Regions from separate parts of the Cetobacterium somerae genome, predicted to be linked through region 1. Evidence: riboswitches for the same ligand, from Rfam matches in the RefSeq annotation. Region 1 holds a riboswitch; the other holds the start of a gene.
What was found. A riboswitch is a leader RNA that binds a small molecule or an ion and turns the genes downstream of it on or off. The one in region 1 is predicted to bind thiamine pyrophosphate.

Region 1 (4,221 bases):
TTTCTGTTTTAATTTCTATATTTGGTGCTTGGATTACATGGACTATTATAGCCGCTGAAATTCCATATAATATATCTATGGATAATTTATTTCCAAGTTTTTTAAAAAAATTAAATATTAATGGAGCTGCTAGTAACGCTTTAATTTTTAATGCTTTTATTAAACAGTTTACTTTTATGATATCTCTTTTTTCAAGCAATGTATATCTTATAATTACAAATTCTGCCGCCGCATTAATGCTTCTACCATATATCCTCTCTATCTTATTTTTATTAAAAATTTCATCATTTAAAAATGAGAAAAAGTATATTCTATATGGATTTTTTGGTTTATTTTATTGTTTTTGGATGGTGTATGCTGCTGGTGAAAACTATATTATTCAAACGCTCCTTATATATTTAACTGGTTTACCATTTTATATATATAAAAAGTATAAATCCTCTACTAAATAGTAGAGGATATTTTTTCATTTTTTCTTATTATTTTTTCTGCTAAGTTAGATATGTTATCAATTATATCAACTTTTAAACTTCCAGTTCCTATAAATTTTTTTTCTGCTAGTTCTCCGGCTATTCCCATTGATACCACTCCACTCAATGCACTTATTAAAGGATTATTTCCTCCACCTAAATACGCTCCTATTAAAGATGAAATCATACACCCTGTTCCTGTAACTAGTCCCATTATTTTATGACCATTCATTATTTTAAAAACTAACTCTTGATTTCCAACATAATCAATCTCTCCTGTTATTGCTACAATTGAATTAAATTTTTCAGCCGCAAGCTTTACTAACTTTTCCCCACTATCATCTTTCTCTAAGGAATCTACTCCTCTGCTTAAAGAATCTAGGTTTAAAAGTGACTTTATTTCAGCAGTATTCCCCTTTATCACCGTAAATCTCACTTCTTTTAATAATAAATTTACAAGATTTTTTCTAGCCTTCGTAGCACCTACTCCAACAGGGTCTAAAATAATTGGTTTTTTCAATTTATTGGCAATTTTTCCAACTTCTACTGCCATTGTCTCCATACTTTTATCCATAGTTCCTATATTTAAAACTACACTTGATGAAAACCCAATTATCTCCTCAATTTCTTCCATACAAAATGACATTAATGGTGATCCCCCAATAGCTAATGTTATATTGGCACAATCATTTATAGTCACTGTATTCGTTAAATGATAAACTAAAGGTGTTTTCTCTTTAATATTTTTTAAAGCTAGTATAATTTCATCAACTACCTCTTCTTTTTTTATATCCTTATTCAAAATCAACACCAGCCTTTTTATAAAGATCTACAAAATGACCTACTGGCCCTACTCCCTCTCCTATAGAAAAAGAATTTTTTATTGCATCTGTTATATAACTTTTTCCAATTTTTACTGACTCTTCTATGGAATAACCTTTTCCTATATAAGAGGCTATCGTTGAAGATAATGTACATCCTGTTCCATGTGTATTTTTTGTTTTAAATCTCTCACCTAAAAACTTAATAATCTCATTTTCTTCTGTTAAAAGTATATCCGTACAATTGTCCTCTCTATGCCCACCTTTTATTAAAATATTTTTAGCACCCATATTTTTTATTTTTTTAGCTGCTAAAATCATATCTTCTTCAGATTCTATTTTCATATCTGCTAAAATTTCAGCTTCTGGAATATTTGGTGTTACAAGAGTTCCAATTTTTAAAAATTCCTTTAAAGCTTCAATTGCCTCCTCTTTTAAAAGATAATAACCACTTTTAGAAACCATAACTGGATCAATAACTATATTTTTTCCATTGACATTTTTTAAAGTTTCATAAACAACTTTTATAATTTCACTACTTGATAACATCCCTACTTTTACTGAACTTATCTCTATATCTTCATACAAAACTTCTATTTGTTTTTTTATTATATCTATATCTATTTCTTGGACTGCAAAAACACCCATACTATTTTGTGCCGTAATTGCAGTTATAACACTCATACCATATACACCTTGAGCACTCATAGCTTTTAAATCAGCTTGTATTCCAGCTCCACCACATGAATCAGATCCTGCTATAGTCAAAATTTTTTTCATTTTTTACCTCCTAGAATTTTGTATAAAAAAAGCTATCCCTAAATAGGGATAGCTAAGTCATAATTTATAGTTAATACATCTATAAATATTATATCTTGCTACTTCCCTACGCTAGAATTAACTAGATCAGGTTCAAAGGGTCAGTTCAAAACTTCTCAGCCTAATGGCTCCCCTAGTAAACTTTTTTTATTCTCTTGAAAACAATATACTATATTCTATTATTAATGTCAACCATAGCCATCTCTTTTAACTTGGTTCTATAAGAAAGGATTCTTTTCTCCCAGCCCTTTCCATATAGCTCCCAACTAGTTAAACTTTTATAATAATTTATTCTTTCTTCTGTTATAAGATCTATAAACTTTTCATGATCTTGAACTGAATTTATAACAGCTATTGTTTTACTTCCTAAAACTCCATCTACAACCACATTTTCCGAAGGTTTATATCTTTTCAAAGCTCTTTGAGTTATAACAGCTCCTGCATTATATCCACCATTAAAAAATATATCAAATATCATCATCTGTGAATATGAGTGCTTAATCTCATTCAATCGATACTCTGTTAAAAGATGCTCAGCTATTTCTCTAGCTTGATCCTCTGTAAGAGATTTTATTTCATAATTTTTATTAAATTTTTTATTGTACTCAATTAATAAAAAATTTCTTATTCCATATTTAGAAAGTTCCTTTTGTGTTTTTACAAGTTTATCCCCCTCATGAGACAACACTTCACTTATTATAATCTCTCTAATTTTTGTATCCTCATATCCAAAAGTGACTGTAGAATACAATAACGTAATTATAATTACAAATTTTTCTAGCATACTCTGATTAGTTTCCTCCCTGTATATTTAAATAGTTTAATAACTTTTTAAAAACAGGATATATTATATCATAATTTTGACTAATTTTATAGAGTTTCTGCAACTTTTTGAACTTTTTCCTTAAAATCAGTTATATCTTTTATTACTTTTTTAGAGTCTACAGTTTTAATTTGCTTATCTTCTACTATTAGCTTTCCATTTACTATAACAGTATCTACATTGCTAGCATTAGCTGAATAAACTAAAGCTGAATATGGATCATATATTGGGTTCATGTTTACTGACTTTGTTTCTACTATTACTATATCAGCTAATTTACCAACTTCTAAACTTCCTAATTCATTTTCTCTATGTATAGCTCTTGCTCCACCTATCGTTGCCATTTCAACAGCTTTTTTTGGTGGTAGTGCTGATCTATCTTTTGTATCTAGTTTGTGTAACTTGGCAACATACCCCATTTGACCAATTATATCTAAAGTGTTTCCACTCATAGGACCATCTGTTCCTAAACCTACTCTCATCCCTTTATCATGCATTTTTAAAGCTGGTGAGATTCCTTTTGCTGACTTAATATTAGCAACCATATTATGAGCTATCCCAACATCTCTTTTTTTCATTAATTCTATATCACTATCTGTTATAAAGATATTATGAGCTGCAATAAATCTTTCATTTAATAAACCAACTGAATCTAAATACTCAACAGGTGTCATTTTATATTCTTTTTTGATTCTATCAAACTCTCCATCAGTTTCTGCTACGTGCATTGAAACAGGCACGTTATATTTTTTTGAAAGTTCTTTGATTTTTAATAACTCCTCTTTTGTTACTGTATGAGGTCCATGAGGTCCGAATCCTGGAGTTATTAATTCATCATTTTTATATTTTTCTACAAAAGCAACAGCTCTATTTAATGTTTCTCCTTTTTCTTTTCCATCTGCTGTTGGATATTTAATTATATTTTGTGTCATAACTCCTCTTAATCCAACCTCTTTAACAGCTTGAGCAGCACTCTCTTCAAACAGATACATATCTACCATCGTAGTTACTCCACCTAAAGCCATCTCCATAGCCCCATGCTTTGCTCCTATATATGACATCTCTGGGCTTACCATTTGATTTTCTAAAGGAAAAATATATCTATTTAGTCTATCAGGAACATCGTCTGCTAAAGATCTAAATACTGTCATTGATACATGAGTATGAGTATTTATCATTCCAGGCATTATAATTCCATCGTCTGCATCTATAACCTTAGTAGCACTATATTTTTTTAATAAATCTTCATTTCCCACAGAAATTATTTTATTATTTTTTATAACTATAA
Region 2 (4,221 bases), on a different replicon from region 1:
TTCCTTCATCTTTAAAATACCCTTTTTCAATAGCGGTATAAAGAAAGGAGTGAACAGCATTAGGATACCAATCTAAAATTATAGAAACTTCTTTTAAATTATTTTCTTTTTTTGATTTACAACTAACCAATAAAATAATCATTATTAAAATAGTAAGTATTTTTTTCATTTATTCCTCCAATGTAATATTGTATTTTCAAATATATTTATAATTTGCACTAAACCGATAGCAAGTAAAGAGATTATAACTATTGGTGCAAAAACTCCCGCACCGTCTAATTGAGACATCATTCTTTTACTAAAATATCCAAGACCAGATGTAGCACCTAGCCACTCACCAATGGCTGCTCCGATTAAAACAAGAGGAATGCTCATTTTAAGAGCAGAAAAAAAACTGGGAAGAGCTCGAGGTAGTTTTAATTTAAAAAAAATTTGAGATTTACTTGCGTTGAGACTCTTGAAATAATTAATCTCATCTTTTTCTATATTTTGTAAGCCGTTATATATAGTTATTGTAACCGGAAAAAAAGATATAATTACAGAAACTATAACTTTACTCCAAATAGAGTAGCCAAACCATAGAATAAAAATAGGTGCTAAAGCAGTAATAGGAATAGTTTGACTAGTTATAATTAAAGGATGAATACAGCTGTATACTATATGACTAAAATCCATAGAAATAGCTAAAAATATTCCTAATAAAATAGTAAAAATTAAAGAAATAATTGCAATATTAAGTGTAGCCGGTAAGTGAACAAAGAAAAGGCTTTCCTTAAGAATCCAAATTTTTTTTAGTATATTTAAAGGAGTAGGGAGGATATATCCTTTATTAATATATCTCCCTACAATCTCCCATAATATAATAAAAGAAAATAAAGAGAGAAGGGAAAAATTAATTTTTTTCATAAAAATCATCTCCCTTAATAATAGAAAGAATTTCTTTTCGTAATTTTAACTTTTCTTCAAGAGTTATATTTTTCGGTACAAAAAATTCTTTAAATTTTGAAAGTGGCTTTTTTTGACAAACAAAAATTCTATGAGAAAGAAAAATTGCTTCATCAATATCATGAGTAATAAAAATCATACTTTTATTTAATATTGAAACTGTATTTAAAAGCCAATTTTGCAAATCTTCCCGCGTAATAGCATCTAAAGCGGAAAAAGGCTCATCTAAAAGAAGTAGATCACTATCACTCATAAGTGTCCGAATAAGTGAAATACGTTGCTTCATTCCTCCTGAAAGTTCTTTTGGATAATTATTTGAATACTCTAATAAATTAAATCTTTTTAAAAGAGATTTAGCTTTTTCACTTTCCTTTTTTTTATCTCCCTTTTTTATCTCGATAGGTAAAAGAATATTCTCTAAAATAGTTCTCCAAGGAAGTAGAGTGTCAGATTGAGGCATATAGGATGTACTTTTTAGTTGAACAATACCATTAAAATCTTTTTCGATTCCAGCCAATATTTTGATGATTGTTGATTTTCCGCAACCACTTCCCCCCACAATACTAATTAGTTCATTTTTTTGAATATTAAAAGAAAGATTATCCAAAATATAGTTATGATTATCGTATTTAAAAGTTAGATTTTTTGCTTCAAGTATGTACATTTTAAAAAGACCCCTTATATGACATATCCCAGAATTTATATTCATAAATACTACAATTAATAAAAATAGTTTTTAAGTGTTCTTTTTCTTCTTCAGATATATTTTGACAATACTTTTCAACAAGTTCAATGTTCCAGTTAGTTAATTCTTTGTATCTAGAAGATGAGTAACATTCAATCCATTCCCCATAGAAGTCATCATTAGAACCGTAAATTTCTTTTAACTTTAGTCCAATCATTTCATAACTCCACATACAAGAAAGAGCTGCAACTGCTATTTCTTTTATATCACCACAATGGGCAACTGAAAGCATATAACTAGTATATGATGTATTATCAAGAGTTGGTTTTTCTAAAATAATATCTTGTTCAGTAATTCCTAATTTTTTCATATAAACTCGATGTATACCCATTTCAGAATTTAATATACCATCTGTAAGAGAGGCAAATTTTTTCATATCATTTTCATTTTTACTTTTAATAACACCTAATGCAAAAAGTTTTGCATAATCAAGAAGATAAATATAATCCTGAATAATATAAAATTTAAATTTATCTTTTTCTAGAGATCCTTCACCAATACCTTTTACAAATGGATGAGAATAGTAACTATCCCAAATTTCTTTAGCATTTTTATATAATTCTTTTGAAAACATAAAAAACCTCCTATTAAAATTTTTATAAATAAAAAAAGCTATCTTCCAAAAAATAGGAAAATAGCTTATATCCACAATTATAAAATAAAAGTGATAATTAACTACTTCCCTACGCTAGTATTAACTAGATCAGGTTCTAAGGGTAAATCTCAGCCAAAAGGCACCCCTAGTAGTTTAAAATATTATTCAATTATTAGAATGGAAACTCATCTTCATCAAAAGATGATCCACCAAAGTCATCGTTAGAAGATTGCTCAGCAACTTTAGGTGCTGAATAAGATGGTGTTGGAGCAAAATCAGATGGTGCAGATGATTCTCCTCTTCCTTCAACAAATTCCATACTTTCTACAAGTACATCATAAGATGTTCTTTTTTCTCCGTTTACCTCATATCTATTCATTTGAAGTCTACCGTTAACAGCAACTTTTCTACCTTTTCTTAAGTATTCACCGATAAGTTCAGCTGTTTTTCCAAAAGCAACACAGTTAATAAAGTCAGCTTCTCCTTTAGAAAAAGGTCTATCAACTGCTAAACTAAATCTTGAGTATGCTTTTCCGCTTTGACCAAATTTAAGTTCAGGATCTCTAGTTAAACGTCCAATTAATACAACTAGATTCATAAATACCTCCTACATTTTAGTTTATACACAGAGATTATAACAGAAAAATAAAAAAAATAATATTTATTTATAAAATAATTTTTTTAACTAAGGTATTGAATATGGTATAATATTATGAAAAATGTAAATTATAGAAAGGGGAAAAAATGAAAAAAGCAGTTTTATTAGATGTGAGTGCAATAATGTATAGAGCTTTTTATGGAAATTTAAATTTTAGAACTAAAAACGAACCAACGGGAGCGGTATATGGATTTGTGAATACTCTTATGAGTATTATAAATCAATTAAATCCTGATTATATAGGGGCTGCTTTTGATGTAAAAAGAGCCACTTTAAAAAGAAGTGAAATATATAAGGAATATAAAGCTCAAAGGGATGCTGCGCCAGAAGATTTAGTGGCTCAAATACCTAGAATAGAAGAGCTTTTAGATTGTTTTGGAATAAAAAAATTTAAGATAGATGGATATGAGGCAGATGATGTATTGGGAAGCTTGGCTAAAGAGTTAGGAGCTGAGGGTATTGAATCTTATATAATAACAGGAGATAAAGATTTATCTCAGATTTTAGATTCGCATGTGAACATAGCTCTTTTAGGAAAAGGTGATGGTGGAGGATTGAAAATACTATCTACTGAAGAGGATGTTATTGAACAGCTAGGAGTAAAACCAAAAATGATTCCAGATTTATTTGGATTAATTGGAGATACAAGTGATGGAATTCCAGGAGTAAGAAAAATTGGTTCTAAAAAAGCTATTCCAATGTTAGAGAAATATGGGAATTTAGAAGGAATTTATGAAAATATAGATTTTTTAACTGAACTTCCTGGAATAGGAAAATCTTTAGTAAATAATCTAATTGAGGATAAGGAGTTAGCTTTTATAAGTCGTGAGCTAGCAACAATTGAACTATTAAATTTAGGTATAAAGGCAGATGAATTAGAGTATAAAAAAGATGATAAAAAACTTTTAGAACTCTTTAAAACATTAGAATTTAAATCTCTAATAAAAAAGATGAATTTAGAGGATGGACAAAGTCAAGTAATAGCTCAACCAGTTTCACAGAATGGAATGCAGCTAGGATTATTTAGTTTTCAAGGGGCACCTGAAATACTTGAGGAAAAAGGATTTTTTGTATTAGAAGGAATTAAAATAAAAGAAAAATTAAACTCAGATAGTGAAATATCTATTTATTGGGGAGAAAAAGGTGCGGCAGTATCTTTAAAAAATAAAGATTACTTTTTGCCGTTAAAAGATGAAGAAAGTAAAAATTATTTTAAGGAAGTTTTAAATTCAAATAATAAATTTATATCATATGGGTTTAAAAACTTTTTAAGACATG

Region 2: another riboswitch for thiamine pyrophosphate. It lies ahead of tenA (thiaminase II); the one in region 1 lies ahead of thiD (bifunctional hydroxymethylpyrimidine kinase/phosphomethylpyrimidine kinase).

Annotation. Positions count from the first base shown of each region.
Region 1 is NZ_CP092520.1:481,555-485,775, forward strand. Features, by position in the region: gene MKD34_RS11205 (amino acid permease) at 1-452, shown strand, start outside; gene thiM (hydroxyethylthiazole kinase) at 445-1,272, opposite strand; gene thiD (bifunctional hydroxymethylpyrimidine kinase/phosphomethylpyrimidine kinase) at 1,265-2,071, opposite strand; TPP riboswitch at 2,158-2,255, opposite strand; gene MKD34_RS11220 (putative peptidoglycan-binding domain-containing protein) at 2,280-2,894, opposite strand; gene MKD34_RS11225 (amidohydrolase) at 2,981-4,221, opposite strand, start outside.
Region 2 is NZ_CP092519.1:1,213,660-1,217,880, reverse strand. Features, by position in the region: gene MKD34_RS05555 (ABC transporter substrate-binding protein) at 1-169, opposite strand, end outside; gene MKD34_RS05550 (ABC transporter permease) at 166-906, opposite strand; gene MKD34_RS05545 (ATP-binding cassette domain-containing protein) at 893-1,609, opposite strand; gene tenA (thiaminase II) at 1,611-2,264, opposite strand; TPP riboswitch at 2,354-2,442, opposite strand; gene MKD34_RS05535 (single-stranded DNA-binding protein) at 2,458-2,883, opposite strand; gene polA (DNA polymerase I) at 3,030-4,221, shown strand, end outside.